2 regions of the Streptomyces sp. NPDC088400 genome follow, and region 2 is predicted to be linked to the other one. Evidence: riboswitches for the same ligand, from Rfam matches in the RefSeq annotation. Region 2 holds a riboswitch; the other holds the start of a gene.

Region 1 (7,030 bases), on a different contig from region 2:
GGCTTCCCGCAGCACCCGCAGGTATTCGGGGGAGTGGAAGCGCATGCCGCCGGCGCCCTGCACGACGGGTTCGACGATCACCGCCGCCAGTTCGTCCGCGTGGCGGGCGATCAGTGCGCGCAGCCCGTCGGCGTATGTCTCGTCGTAGTCGCTCGGCGGTGCGTCCGCGAAGATCTGGCGCGGCAGTACGCCCGACCACAGGCCGTGCATTCCGCCTTCGGGGTCGCACACGGACATCGGCTGCCAGGTGTCGCCGTGGTATCCGCCCCGCCAGGTCAGCAGCCGCTGTTTGGCGGGGCGGCCCACGGAGCGCCAGTACTGGAGGCACATCTTGACCGCGACCTCGACCGACACCGAGCCGGAGTCGGCGAGGAAGACATGGCGCAGTGGTTCCGGGGTGATGTCCACGAGTGTGGCCGCGAGCCGCACGGCGGGCTCGTGCGTGAGTCCGCCGAACATCACATGGCTCATCCGGTCGAGCTGGCCGTGCGCCGCCTCGTTCAGTACGGGGTGGTTGTAGCCGTGGACCGCCGACCACCAGGACGACATGCCGTCGACCAACTCCCGCTGTCCGTGGGCGGGTTCGGCGAGGCGTAGCCGTACCCCGGACGCGGACTCCACGACCAGCGGTTCGGTACGGCCCGGCATGGGGCCGTACGGATGCCAGACGTGGGCCCGGTCCAGGGCGAGCAGTTCTTGGGGGGCAAGCTCAGGCATTGGGAGCCAGGTCCGTACCGGCGCCGCGGCGGCGTACCGCCACCAGGTCCGTACGAACCGAGGAGCTTTCCTCCGTACGAGGCGCGCCGCTCTCGTGCCCGCCGCTGTCGCGTCCGGCACTCTCGGATCCGGCGCCCTCGGCGGCTCCGCCTCCGCATGCCCCGGTGTTCCCGCCGGCCTCGTCCCCGCCGCACGGCGCACAGCCGCCGCTCCGGTGGCCGGGCAGCGTCGACGTGTCCGCGCCCTCCACCTCGAAGCCCGCGTCCGTGATCATGTCGAGGTCGGCCTTGCCCTCCTGGCCCTCGCTGGTGAGGTAGTCGCCGAGGAAGATCGAGTTGACCAGGTGGAGCGCGAGCGGCTGCAGGGTGCGCAGGTGCACCTCGCGCCCGCCCGCGAGCCTGACCTCCACGTCCGGGCAGACGAAGCGTGTCATCGCCAGGATCCGCAGGCAGCGCTGCGGGGTGAGGTGCCATTCCTTGGCGAGCGGGGTCCCTTCCATCGGGATCAGGAAGTTGACCGGCACCGAGTCCGGGTCCAGCTCGCGCAGGGAGAAGACGACATCGACCAGGTCCGCGTCGCTCTCACCCATGCCGGCGATCAGCCCGGAACAGGCGGACAGGCCGGCCGCCTGGGCCTGCTGCACGGTGTCGACCCGGTCGGCGTAGGTGTGGGTGGTGGTGATGTCGCCGTATGTCGCCTCGGACGTATTGAGGTTGTGGTTGTACGCGTCGGCGCCCGCGGCCCGGAGCCGTTCGCCCTGCCCGTTGGAGAGCAGTCCGAGACAGGCGCACACCTCGACGCCCTCGTTCTGCTCCTTGATCGCCTCGATGGTCCGCGAGACGCGGTCGACGTCCCGGTCCGTCGGCCCCCGGCCGCTGGCGACGATGCAGACCCGCTTGGCCCCGCCCGCGACCCCGGCGGCCGCCATCTTCGAGGCTTCATCGGGTTTCAGCCAGGTGTATTTGAGGATCTCCGCCTTCGAGCCCAGCCGCTGGGAACAGTACGAGCAGTCCTCCGGGCACAGGCCGGACTTGAGGTTGATCAGATAGTTCAGTTTCACCCGCCGCCCGAACCACTGCCGGCGTACCTTGCCCGCCGCGGCCACCACGTCGAGCAGCTCGTCGTCGGACGTCGCCAGTACGGCGAGCGCCTCTTCGCGGGTCGGCAGCTCGCGCCGCAGGCCCTTCTCCACCAGCGTCTTCAGCAGATCCATGGTGCTGATCCTGGCCTACCGGGCGGCCCCGGGCAAAGGAGGAACCCAACAACACCGTGGGATCGAGGTGTGTGCATCACCACACCATGTTCCGTTGCTTCCCCGGTTAGAGTCTGTGCGCAGCCTACAAAAGGACCGGAGACATGGTGCAGGACCCCTTCGGCTGGACCGACGACGAGGCGCGGTCCCGCGAGCGGTCGGGACTGGTCCGTACGCTCCGGCCGCGCCCGGCCGACTCCGCCCTGCTGGACCTGGCGAGCAACGACTATCTGGGCCTCGCCCGGCACCCCGCGGTGACCGGGGCCGCCGCGGACGCGGCCCGTCTCTGGGGCGCGGGCTCCACCGGCTCCCGGCTGGTGACGGGCAGCACGGACCTGCACGCCGAACTGGAACGGGAACTGGCCGAATTCTGCGGTTTCGAGGCCGCGCTCGTCCTCTCCTCCGGTTACGCGGCCAATCTCGCGGCCCTCACCGCGCTGACCGCGCGCGGCTCGCTGCTGCTGTCCGACGCGGGCAACCACGCCTCGATCGTGGACGGCTGCCGGCTGTCGCGCGCCGAGACCGCCGTCGTCCCGCACGCGGATCCCGAGGCCGTGCACAAGACACTCGGCACCCACCCCGGTCGGCGGGCGCTCGTGGTGAGCGACGCGGTGTTCTCGGTGGACGGCGACGCGGCGCCCCTGCGGGAACTGGACGAGGCCTGCCGTACGCACGGCGCGGCCCTGCTCGTCGACGACGCGCACGGTCTGGGCGTCCTGGGCGACGGCGGCCGGGGCACGCCGAACGCGGCGGGCATCGCGGGCGCGGACGGTGTGGTGGCGACCCTCACGCTCTCCAAGTCCCTGGGCAGCCAGGGCGGTGCGATCCTCGGTCCGGCCCGGGTCGTCGAGCATCTGGTCAACGCCGCGCGCACGTTCATCTTCGACACGGGCCTGGCGCCGGCGGCCGTCGGCGGCGCGCTGGAGAGCCTGCGGCTGCTGCGCCGGGAGCCCGCGCGGGCCGGGCGCGCCCGCGAGGTGGCCCGTACGCTGCACCGGCTGCTCACGGAGGCGGGGCTGACTGCCGTACGACCGGACGCCGCCGTGGTCTCCGTACAGGCGCCGTCCCCGGAGGCGGCCGTGCGCTGGGCGGCCGACTGTCGCGCGGCGGGCCTGGGGGTGGGCTGTTTCCGGCCGCCGTCGGTGCCGGACGGCATCTCACGGATCAGGCTCACCGCGCGTGCCGACCTGACGGACGAACAGATCGGCACGGCGGTACGGACGATCGTGGCAACGGCGTCGGAGGGGGCTGCCGCGTCCGTCGGCTGAGATCCGGTACTCGACTGTCCCGGGCCCACCACCTGAGAGTCCCGGGCTCTGGTCCCGGTGTGTACGTGAACGTGCTCAGGACGCGGCAGCCTCCCCGCACAACGCGTGGACGAACGCCGTCCACGCGCCCGGGGTGAAGGACAGATGCGGCAGGTTCACATCCTTCGAGTCACGTACGGCCAGTCCGTCCGCGCGGGTGCGGGCGGACTCCACGCAGTTGTTCGCCCCGGTGCTGTAGCTGCTGCGCCGCCAGGCCGGGGCGGGGACCGGGGCGGTGGGAAGAGAGGTGGGGGGAGTGGGGGATGGGGGGAGAGTGGAGTCCGAAGTCTGGACTGGGGGCTGTGCGAGGCAAGCGGACATGATGCTCCCTACGCGCCGTCACCGATCCCGGCGATGAGATCCAATGAATCCTTGGGTGAGAGGGCGTGCGCCTGCATGATGCGGAACGCGGCGCAGTACGCCTCAAGGTCTTCTTTCCGCTCAAGATAGAGGCTATTCGTGAGGTGGTCGAGAACGACCAAATCCAGATCAGTAATGTGCGGAAAAGAGAAGATAACGAAAGGTCCAGTGAGCCCGATATAGCCACCGGCGCTGAACGGGAGTACCTGGAGGCGCACATGAGGCAGACCGGCCAGCAGCGATAAGGTCCGTAATTGATCTCGCATCACTTCCGGCCCGCCCACCTCTCTCCGCAGCACGGCCTCGTCGAGCACGGCGTGCAGCTCCAACGGCTGCGCGGCGCGCAGCACTTCCTGGCGGGCGAGGCGCACATCGACCAGGGAGTCGACCGTCGCGGCGGGCAGTCCCTCCAGCGCGGCCCGCGTCACGGCGCGGGCGTACGAGGGCGTCTGGAGCAGCCCAGGGACCACCGAGGTCTCCAGTGTCCGCGCCGTACGGGCCTGGGACTCCAGGCTGATGAAGTCCCGGTACTGGGGCGGGATCACGCCGCCGTACGCCATCCACCACCCGGGCCCGCCGCTCGATGCGCCCGCCAACGCGCCCAGCAAAGCGCGCAGTTGGGGATCGGAGATGCCCAGAGCATCCAGGAGCGCGGCCAGATCGTCGTCCTTCACCCCGCTGACGCCCGTCTCGATCCGGCTGACTTTCGACTGATGCCAGCCGAGCAGCCGCGCCGTGTCCCCGCTCGTGAGGCCCGCGCTCTGTCGCAGCTTGCGCAATTCGTCCCCGAGCCTGCGCCGACGCACCTCTGGAATATGCCGCATGAATTAACCCTTCTCCGCGCTCTCCCGGCCGACGCCATCCGGCGCCGCGCGGAGAAGGTATCTTTCCGGGGCCCAAATACGGTCTCGCGTAGTACGGTTCACCGCTTTGAGCGACAGATATATGCATATCGCGGTGGATCAGCCCGGAGAACGGCACCATGAGTGGCACGCTGGCGCGGAGCACGGTCCGAGGCCGTCCGCGCAGGCATCCGCTCTGTGCCGGGTCCGGTCCGGCGGGAAAGGGACGGCATCGCCATGGCAGACCATCAGGAAGCATCCATCACACTGCCGAGCGATCCCGCGTCGGTGCCGGCGGCCCGAAGATACGTCGCGGACCTGCTGACGGCATGGGGTCTGCCCGGTGAGGCCGAGACCGCCGACACGGTCCGGCTGATCGTCTCGGAACTGGCCACCAACGCGGTGCAGCACACCCTCGGCCAGTCGCCCACCTTCACGGTCGACGTCTGGCTGGAGGAGCGTGACGGGGAGTTGCGGCTGGGGGTCACCGACAGCCACCCGCGCTGGCCGCAGCGGCTGCCGGCGGCCGTACAGCAGGACAACGGCCGCGGCATGGTGATCATCCGCTCGCTGGCGGCCGAGTGCGGCGGCCGGGTCTCCGTCACCCCGACGCCGGAGGGCGGCAAGACCGTCTGGATCGCGTTGCCCTGGACGGCGGCCCCCGTCCAGAGCTGACACACGGTCCGGACAGGGGGCGGGCGCGATCGGACGCTGCCGGAGCGCTCCCGGTCCAGGTCCGTGGACCGGGGCCGCCCCTGTTCACCGCGCCGTACATCCGGTGCGCCGGCTCACCTCACCGGCTCACTTCACCCGCCCGTACCAGACACTCCTGGACCAGATCCTCTCCAGCCGCACCTTGGACCCGGATTTCGGCGAGTGCCAGATCTTGCCCCTGCCCGCGTAGATCCCCACGTGGTAGATGCTGTTCCCGTAGTGGAAGAACACCAGGTCCCCCTTGCGCCGATGGGAGCGCGAGATGTGGCGGGTCTTGTTGTACTGCTGCTGCGCCGTGCGCGGGAGTTTCTTGCCCACCCGCTTGAACGAGTAGAGCGTCAGCCCTGAACAGTCGAAGCGGGACGGCCCGGTGGCGCCCCACCGGTACGGGGAGCCCTGCTTCGAGGCGGCGACCTTCATGGCTTTGACCGCGTGCGTGGCGGCATAGGCGTCGGGTGTCGCGCCGGGCGCGAGCATCGTGCCGCCGACAGCGGCGAGTGTGAGGACCGATACGGCTCCGGTCCGGGACAGCAAAGACGGGACATGTGCCTGCGCAGTCATGCGCAACCCTTCGTCAGCCGCCTGTGAAAGATGACCTGTCGGGTTCGGACTGGCGAAGATGCCCGGCCGCGTGAGCGGCTTCACCCCGAGGGACGGCCCGGACCGCGGGTCATCCCGTACTGATTGGGTCCTCCACTCCTGCCGATCCACTCCTGTCGACCAGTCATCCGGAACGGCGGCAGGACTCGGCGTCCGCCCGGACCGCCCCGCCGCGGTGGCGGGGGCTTGTCGTGCAGGGATCTTGACCTGGCCGTGGCGGATATCCGGGCCGAAACGACGATATGTGAAGTTCATCACGTCTGATCCGTATGGGTGGCGACTCGGTGTGTCGGGCCCGGACGCGGAGCCTTGATGAGGGCCGTAGCTGCGGGGGAATGGGGGGCGCGTTACGGATCTCGCCGCATTGCGCAACTCACTTCCTCGGACTCGTCCATGCAGTTCATACGCTGAACGAGCGAGCCGTTCCCGTATGGGCGCGTCCATACGGGAGGGCCGGACGGTCGTCGGGCGGTCGTCGGGTGGCCGTCCGGGGTGCCAGGGGTGTGCTCAGGCCGGGCGTTCGGGAGGCAGCGTGACCCGTCCCGCCCGTCGCTCACCGTCGAGCACCCGCAGCGCGCGGGCCAGGGTCGCGGCGTGCAGCTCGGTCTCGCCGCGGGTGTGCATGGCCGTCAGGGCGTCCCGCAGGGCGGCGGCTCGGGCGGGGAGTGCCTGTGCGGCGCGGAGGGCGCCGTAGGTGTCCGAGCCCCGGGCCGGGTTGATCCGCCCGAGCAGATCGACGAGCTGGAGGTAGCTGTCGACCATGTCGCCCTCGGCGCGGGTCAGGGCGGGCAGCGGCGGCAGTTCAGGAGGCAGCACCGGTGGTCACCGTCCGCCGGAGGAGCCGGAGGAGCCGGAGGAGCCGGAGGGGGCTGTGGGGTCTGCGGGGTCGGAGGGGTCTGTGGGGCCCGTGGATCCGGGGAGGTCGAGAGAGGTCCTGCGGTTCTCGATCACGTGGTCGATCAGGCCGTAGGCCTTGGCGTCGGCAGCCGTGAAGATCTTGTCGCGTTCGATGTCCTCGGCGATCCGTTCCGCGCTCTGGCCGGTGTGACGTACGAGCAGGGACTCCAGCAGCGCGCGCAGCCGCAGCATCTCGTCCGCGTGGATCGCCAGGTCGGACGGCTGCCCTTGGACGGGGTCCTCGATGACGGGCTGCCGGACGAGGATCCGGGCGCCGGGCAGGGCCATCCGTTTGCCGGGGGCGCCGGCGGCCAGCAGCACGGCCGCGGTGGAGGCGGCCT
Region 2 (7,030 bases):
GCCGGACGCTCGCGTCGAGGACGGAGAGTCCGTGGGCGGCTACGACGACGGGCTCCAGGGCCACGGAGATGATCTCCGGGTGGTCGTCGACCAGCCGGGACACCCGCAGGAGCAGCTCCTCCAGGGCGGCGGTGTCAACCTGCGTGGAACCGCGCCAGCCGAACAGGAGCGGTGCCGTCCTGATGGATCTGATCAGCTCGGCGGCGTCGCGGTCCGTGGCGGGAACGAGCCGGTGCGCGACATCGCCGAGCAGCTCGGAGGGCGCTCCGGCGAGTCCGAAGGAGAGGACGGCGCCGGCGGCCGCGTCGATGACGGCCCGTACGACGGTGTCCACGCCCCGGGGCGCCATGGACTGGACGACGAGCCGCAGCTCGGCGGCCGTGCCGAGCGTCTCGGTCAGCTCGTGGTAGGCGAGGCGCAGTTGTGCCTCATCGGGGAGGTCCAGCCGTACGCCGCCGAGGTCGGCGCGGTGGCGCAGACGGGACGCGGTGGTCTTCAGGGCGACGGGGTACCCGAGCCGGGCGGCGGCGGAGACGGCGGCGTCGGGACCGGGGGCGGGGAGCGCCTGCCGTACGGGGATGCCGTACAGGGCGAGCAGTTCCCGTGCGTCGGCGGCGGTGAGGGGCGCGCCGCCGGCGTCGGACGCGCCGCCGAGCAGCCGGTCGATCAGCGCGGCGGCCGCGCTCTCGTCGATGGCGTCGTCGATGGCCTCGGGCACCTTTCCGGGCTCGGCGGCCTGCTGCCGCCACTGTGCGTATCCGACGGCCTCGGCGAGGGCGCGGACGGCGCGTTCGGCGGCGGGGTAGGCGGGGATCCGGCCGGAGGGGGCGGCCGCAGGGGAGCGCTGAACTGCTGTGTCCGTGGTTGCGGTTCCGGTCGCGGTTGGAGTTCCTGTTGCGGTTGCGGTTGCGGTTGCGGATCCAGGGGCGGGACCGGCTGCGGCTTCTGCTTCCGGACGGGCGTCGGGACTGACTGAGGTTCTGGCTCCGGGAGCATGGCGTGTGTCCGGCCCGCCGCCTGCCCCCGGCCCCGTACCGTCAGCGGCTGTTGACGTGGGCGGGCTGCCCTCCACCGCCGAGAGTGCCTCGGCCAGGCCGCCGATTTCCACGTGCACCACCGTGACCGGCTTCGCCGGGCCGCTCGCCACCGCCTCGCGCAGGGCGGTCCCCAGCGCGCCGCCGTCGGTGGGGTCCATCGCCGCGCTCTCGCCGACCCGGGGGATCGCCGTCACCACCACCGCGTCGCACGCCGGGTCGGACAGGGCCGCCGTGAGAGCCGCGCGGAAGTCCGCCGGGGACGCCGCGGTCGTGAGGTCCAGGGGCGGGAGGGGGCGCAGCCCTTCCGTGAGGCACGCGTCGTACGTAAGGAGGCCGAGGGATTCGGAGTTGCCGAGTATCGCGACGCGCGGGCCCCGCGGGAGGGGCTGGGAGGCGAGCAGGAGCCCCGCGTCGACCAGTTCGGTGACCGTGTCGACACGGATCACCCCGGCCTGCCGCATCAGCGCCGAGACCGTCGTGTCCGGGATACGGCTGACCGGGACCGCGTGTCCCGGTGGCGTACTGCCGCTGTGGCGCGCGCCCTTGACGACCACGACCGGCTTCACCAGCGCCGTACGGCGGGCGAGCCGGGTGAACTTCCGCGGGTTGCCGATCGATTCGAGGTAGAGCAGGGCGACATCGGTGTCCGGGTCCTCGAACCAGTACTGGAGGATGTCGTTGCCGGAGACGTCCGCGCGGTTGCCCGCGGAGATGAAGGACGACAGACCCGCGCCGCGCCGGTAGAGCCCGGAGAGCAGGGCGATACCGATGGCGCCCGACTGGGTGAAGAGGCCGATGCGCCCCCGGTCGGGAGGTTCGGGCGCGAGTGAGGCGTTCAGCCGGACGGAGGTGGCGGTGTTGATGATCCCGAACGCGTTCGGACCGATGATGCGCATCCCGTACGAACGCGCCTGCCGCACCAGTTCGCGCTGGGCCCCCTTTCCGGGATCGCCGCTCTCCGCGTAGCCGGCGGTGAGGACCACCAGGCCCTGGACGCCGTGCTGGCCGCAGTCCGCGACCGCTTCCGGCACCCGTTCCGCGGGAACGGCGAGGACGGCGAGGTCGACGGGCTCTCCGATCCGCGCCACGGAGCGGAACGCGGGGACGCCGTCGATCTCGTGTCGGTCCTCGGAGAAGGCGCTGTTCACCGCGTACGTACGGCCGGTGAAGCCCGCGTCGAGCAGATTGCGCAGGACCGTGCGGCCGACGCCGCCGGACGCGCGGCCGGTGCCGACGACGGCGACGGAGCCGGGTGCGAGCAGCCGCTGCACCGAGCGGGCCTCGGCGCGCTGTTCCCGGCCGCGCTGCACGGCGAGGGACTCGGCGGTGGGTTCGAGGTCGAGAGTGAGGCGTACGGAGCCGTCCTCGAAGCTGCGCTTCTGGGTGAACCCGGCGTCCCGGAACACCTTGATCATCTTGCTGTTGGCGGGCAGCACCTCGGCGGCGAAGCGCCGGATACCGCGCTCGCGGGCGACCGCGGCGATGTGTTCGAGGAGGGCGGAGGCGACTCCGCGCCCCTGGTGGGCGTCCTGGACGAGGAACGCGACCTCTGCCTCGTCGGCCGGCGCGGACGCGGGCAGTCCGCGCCGGTCCGTGCGGTCGTACCGGACGGTCGCGATGAACTCCCCTCCCACCGTCACCGCGAGCCCCACCCGGTCCACGTAGTCGTGGTGCGTGAACCGGTGCACGTCCTTGTCGGAGAGGCGCGGGTAGGGGGCGAAGAAGCGGTAGTACTTCGACTCGTCGGAGACCTGCTCGTAGAAGCTGACCAGACGCTCGGCGTCCTCGGTGGTGATGGGCCGGATCCGGGCGGTGCCACCGTCGCGGAGCACCACGTCCGCCTCCCAGTGCGCGGGGTAGACGTGATCCTGCGGCTTCTCCATGTCCAAAGCGTACGGCGCGAGCCCGGCAGGGGCGGGTCCGTAGCCGGGGGCCGGGTTCCCTGCCTGGCCGGAGGCCGTGGAGGGCTCTGGTACCGGGCCTGTTCGGGGCCGACAGATGAACTTTCGACGGCACATGAGAGGCTGGTGCAGGCATCATTTTGAGACTTTTTGCGACTTGAAGGGCAATACCATGGCTGAGCGCCGCGTCAATGTCGGCTGGGCCGAGGGCCTGCACGCCCGTCCCGCCTCCATCTTCGTCCGCGCCGCCACGGCCGCCGGCGTCCCCGTGACGATCGCGAAGGCCGACGGTAACCCCGTCAACGCCGCCTCCATGCTCGCGGTGCTCGGCCTGGGGGCGCAGGGCGGCGAGGAGATCGTGCTCGCTTCCGAGGCGGAGGGCGCCGACGCCGCTCTGGACCGGCTGGCGAAGCTGGTTTCCGAGGGCCTCGACGAGCTTCCCGAGACGGTCTGACACCCGACCGTACCGGGTAATTCCGCAGCGGAGCCGTGGTGTGCTGAATTCAGCACACCACGGCTCCGTTCTTTTGTGCCGACAGCTCGCGCGGATAACGCGTACGGATAAAGCGTACGGGCAGCAGGAAATAAGCCCCGCATATTTATGTTCTTTGTATACGGCTGGATTGTTAAGTACGGACGCTCGCGGTGTTTACGGCATGTTGCGAAGGCCTCACTCTTTCCCGGATCCGGCCTGGTTTCCGCAGCCTGTGCGTCGCCGCCGTCCGCTCCGCGTGCAGGGCCGTGAGCGCCCGCGCCCGCTCCGCGTCACCACGGGCCACCGCGTCCACGATCGCGCCGTGCTCCGCCCAGGACTCCACGGGGTGGGCGGGCTGCTCGGCCACGTACATCCATGCGATCTTGTGCCTGGTCTGGGTGAGCAGGGCGATCAGCCCCGGGCTTCCCGACGCCTGGGCGAGCGTCTCGTGGAACCAGGCGTCGAGCGAGCGCAGATCCTCGCCCTGGCCCCTGCGGGCCCGCTCCTGGCCCAGCCTGACCAGGCCGCGCAGCACCTTGAGGTGGGCCTCCGTGCGGCGCTGGGCGGCGCGTGCGGCACCCAGCGGCTCCAGCAGCAGCCGCACCTCCAGGAGATCCCCCGCCTCCTGCTCCGAGGGCTCGGCCACACACGCGCCGGCATGGCGGCGGGTGGTCACGAAGCCCTCCGACTCCAGGGTGCGCAGGGCTTCGCGCACCGGGACGCGGGAGACGCCGTAGCGCCGTGCCAGCTGCTCCTCGGTGAGGCGGCTGCCCCGCTCGAACAGACCGGAGACGATGTCGTCGCGGATCGCCGTGCATACCGAGTGCGCGGGAATGCGCATGTCCGAACCTCCGACTTAATCCGCGCGAAACTCTGCTGATTGACGCCTGTTCCGTGACTCTATTGCAATCAGCACGAATTTCCGATGGGGAGTCGGAATCCATGGATATCTTTTGGCCAGAGCGGCGGATACGGAAGGCCACCGGACCGCTCGAAAGGCTCCGGGCGGCACGGAAGGCCACGGAGGGCGCGGAAGCGCACGAAGGCCCCGGCACGGGCCGGGGCCTTCGGACGAGCGAAGTGATCGGAGTGTCAGTCCGAGCGATCGGTCGGAGCGGTCGGTCGGAGTGCTTCGTCAGACGTTCACGCCGTGCGCGCGCAGGTAGCCGACGGGGTCCATGTCGGAGCCGTAGTCCGGGCTCGTGCGGGCCTCGAAGTGAAGGTGCGGCCCGGTGACGTTGCCGGTCGCCCCCGAGAGACCTATCTGCTGCCCCGGGGTGACGCTCTGGCCGACGGAGACGCCGATCGAGGAGAGATGGCCGTACTGCGTGTACGTGCCGTCCTTCATCTTGAGCACGATGTTGTTGCCGTACGAACCGCCCCAGCCCGCCTCGACCACGGTGCCCGCGCCGACGGCAACGACCGAAGTGCCGGACGCCGCGCGGAAGTCGATGCCCGAGTGGCTGCCGGAGGACCAGAGGGAGCCGCCGCTCTGGTAGCCGGTGGTGACGTACGAGCCGGCGACCGGGAGCTGGAAGGCGTTGAGGCGCTTGCGCTCGGCCTCACGGGCCGCACGGGCCTCCTCGGCACGGATCTCCTTGGCGCGCGCCACGGCCTTGCGCTTGGCCTCCGCCTCCGCCACGGCCTGTGCCTTGGCACGGGCGGCGGCCTGGTGCTGGGCCTCCGCCTGGGTGTCGACCGTGCCCGCGAGGGACTCGTCGATGGTGATGGCCTGGGCCAGGCCGGTCTGCTGGGCCGCCTGGACGTCGGTGGTGGCGGCGAGTGCCGGGGAAGAGGCCAGGGTGCCGATGACTCCGGTCGCGGTGAGAGTCGCGGCGCCGGCGACGCTCGCGCCCTTGCGGCTCATTCTGCTCCGGGCACGATGCTTCCCGGTGGCACGGGTGAACGCCATGAAGTGGCTGGTCCTTTCCTTCCTTCTCGCCTACCGGGTTAGCTGACGGGTTCGGAGCAGGAAGGTCTCCTACGGGCCCCTCCGCGCCGGTGCGCGAAGGCGTCCGATTCACCCCAGGGACTACGTGGGTCCCCGGCTCCCCAGGCTCGCGCCTGACGGGGACTCGGCGATGACTGTCCGACGCCGCGGTGCGGCGCAACTGGCGAACAGCCGGACCGACGCTAAGCGGGTCATCTTTCGTTCGCCAAACAGACAGGAAGTTTTGTTGGCATCGCCACAGGGCAGACGGGCAACCTCTCCAACAAAACGGACATACCACGGGAACCCCGGCGACAGGTGTCGCCAGGGTTCCCTCCTGAGGCCGGATCAGCCGGTGACGACGGTCACTTCACCGATACCGAGAGCCTTGACCGGCTCCTCGATCTGGGCGGCGTCACCCACGAGCACGGTCACCAACCGGTCCACCGGGAAGGCGTTGACGGCCGCGGCGGTCGCCTCCACGGTGCCGGTCTCCACAAGGCGCGCGTACAACTGCGCCTGGAAGTCGTCCGGGAGGTGCTGCTCGACCTGGTCGGCCAGCGTGGCCGCGACGGACGCCGCCGTCTCGTACTTGAGCGGTGCCACCCCCACCAGGTTCTGCACGGCGACGTCCCGCTCGGCGTCGGTGAGGCCTTCGGCGGCGAGGGTGCGGAGCACCGTCCAGAGGTCGTCCAGCGCCGGGCCGGTGGACGCGGTGTCCACGGAGCCGCTGATGGCGAGCATCGCGGCGCCCGTCACCCCGCCCGGGGTCGAGGGAGCCGAGGAGCGCAGCACCTGGCCGAAGGCCCGTACACCGTAGGTGTAGCCCTTCTCCTCACGCAGCACCCGGTCGAGCCGGGACGTGAGGGTGCCACCCAGGCAGTACGTGCCGAGCACCTGCGCGGGCCAGACCCGGTCATGCCGGTCCGGGCCGATACGGCCGATCAGCAGCTGGGTCTGGACGGCGCCGGGCCGGTCCACGATCACCACACGGCCCGTGTCGTCGGCGGTCACCGGCGGTACGGGACGGGGAGCGGCGGTATTGCCGGTCCAGGTGCCGAGGGAGTCGGCGAGCACCGCGTCCAGGTCGACGCCGGTGAGGTCGCCGACGATGACCGCGGTGGCCGTGGCGGGACGTACGTGCGCCTCGTAGAAGGCACGTACGCCCGCGGCGTCGATGCGCTCGACCGTCTCCTCGGTGCCCTGGCGCGGTCGTGACATGCGCGCGGAGGCCGGGAACAGCTCCTTGGAGAGCTGCTTGGCGGCGCGGCGGCCGGGGTTGGCGGTCTCGTGCGGGATCTCGTCGAGCCGGTTCCGTACGAGCCGCTCGACCTCGCTGTCCGCGAAGGCGGGGGCGCGCAGCGCCTCGGCGAGCAGCCCGAGCGCCTTGGGCAGCCGGGATACGGGGACCTCCAGGGAGACCCGTACGCCCGGGTGGTCGGCGTACGCGTCGAGCGTGGCGCCGCAGCGCTCCAGCTCGGCGGCGAACTCCTCGGCGGAGCGCTTGTCGGTGCCTTCGGAGAGGGCCCGCGCCATGATGGTGGCGATGCCGTCGAGCCCTTCGGGCTCGGCTTCCAGCGGTGCGTCGAGAATGATCTCGACCGCCACCACCTGCTGTCCCGGGCGGTCGCAGCGCAACACGGTCAGGCCGTTGTCGAGCGCGCCGCGCCCGGGGGCCGGGAAGGCC

The links. A riboswitch is a leader RNA that binds a small molecule or an ion and turns the genes downstream of it on or off. The one in region 2 is predicted to bind cyclic di-AMP.
Region 1: another riboswitch for cyclic di-AMP. It lies ahead of ACIQD6_RS27375 (C40 family peptidase); the one in region 2 lies ahead of ACIQD6_RS20205 (M23 family metallopeptidase).

What each region holds. Positions count from the first base shown of each region.
Region 1 is NZ_JBIVMZ010000012.1:90,459-97,488, reverse strand. It holds gene ACIQD6_RS27405 (adenosylmethionine--8-amino-7-oxononanoate transaminase) at 1-717, opposite strand, end outside; gene bioB (biotin synthase BioB) at 710-1,930, opposite strand; gene ACIQD6_RS27395 (8-amino-7-oxononanoate synthase) at 2,074-3,237, shown strand; gene ACIQD6_RS27390 (DUF397 domain-containing protein) at 3,313-3,597, opposite strand; gene ACIQD6_RS27385 (helix-turn-helix domain-containing protein) at 3,606-4,460, opposite strand; gene ACIQD6_RS27380 (ATP-binding protein) at 4,716-5,153, shown strand; gene ACIQD6_RS27375 (C40 family peptidase) at 5,280-5,753, opposite strand; cyclic di-AMP (ydaO/yuaA leader) riboswitch at 5,767-5,878, opposite strand; gene ACIQD6_RS27370 (hypothetical protein) at 6,300-6,608, opposite strand; gene ACIQD6_RS27365 (ATP-dependent Clp protease proteolytic subunit) at 6,615-7,030, opposite strand, start outside.
Region 2 is NZ_JBIVMZ010000007.1:375,470-382,499, forward strand. It holds gene ACIQD6_RS20190 (GNAT family N-acetyltransferase) at 1-2,920, opposite strand, end outside; gene ACIQD6_RS20195 (HPr family phosphocarrier protein) at 3,111-3,392, shown strand; gene ACIQD6_RS20200 (GntR family transcriptional regulator) at 3,565-4,254, opposite strand; gene ACIQD6_RS20205 (M23 family metallopeptidase) at 4,549-5,325, opposite strand; cyclic di-AMP (ydaO/yuaA leader) riboswitch at 5,339-5,504, opposite strand; gene ACIQD6_RS20210 (M16 family metallopeptidase) at 5,692-7,030, opposite strand, start outside.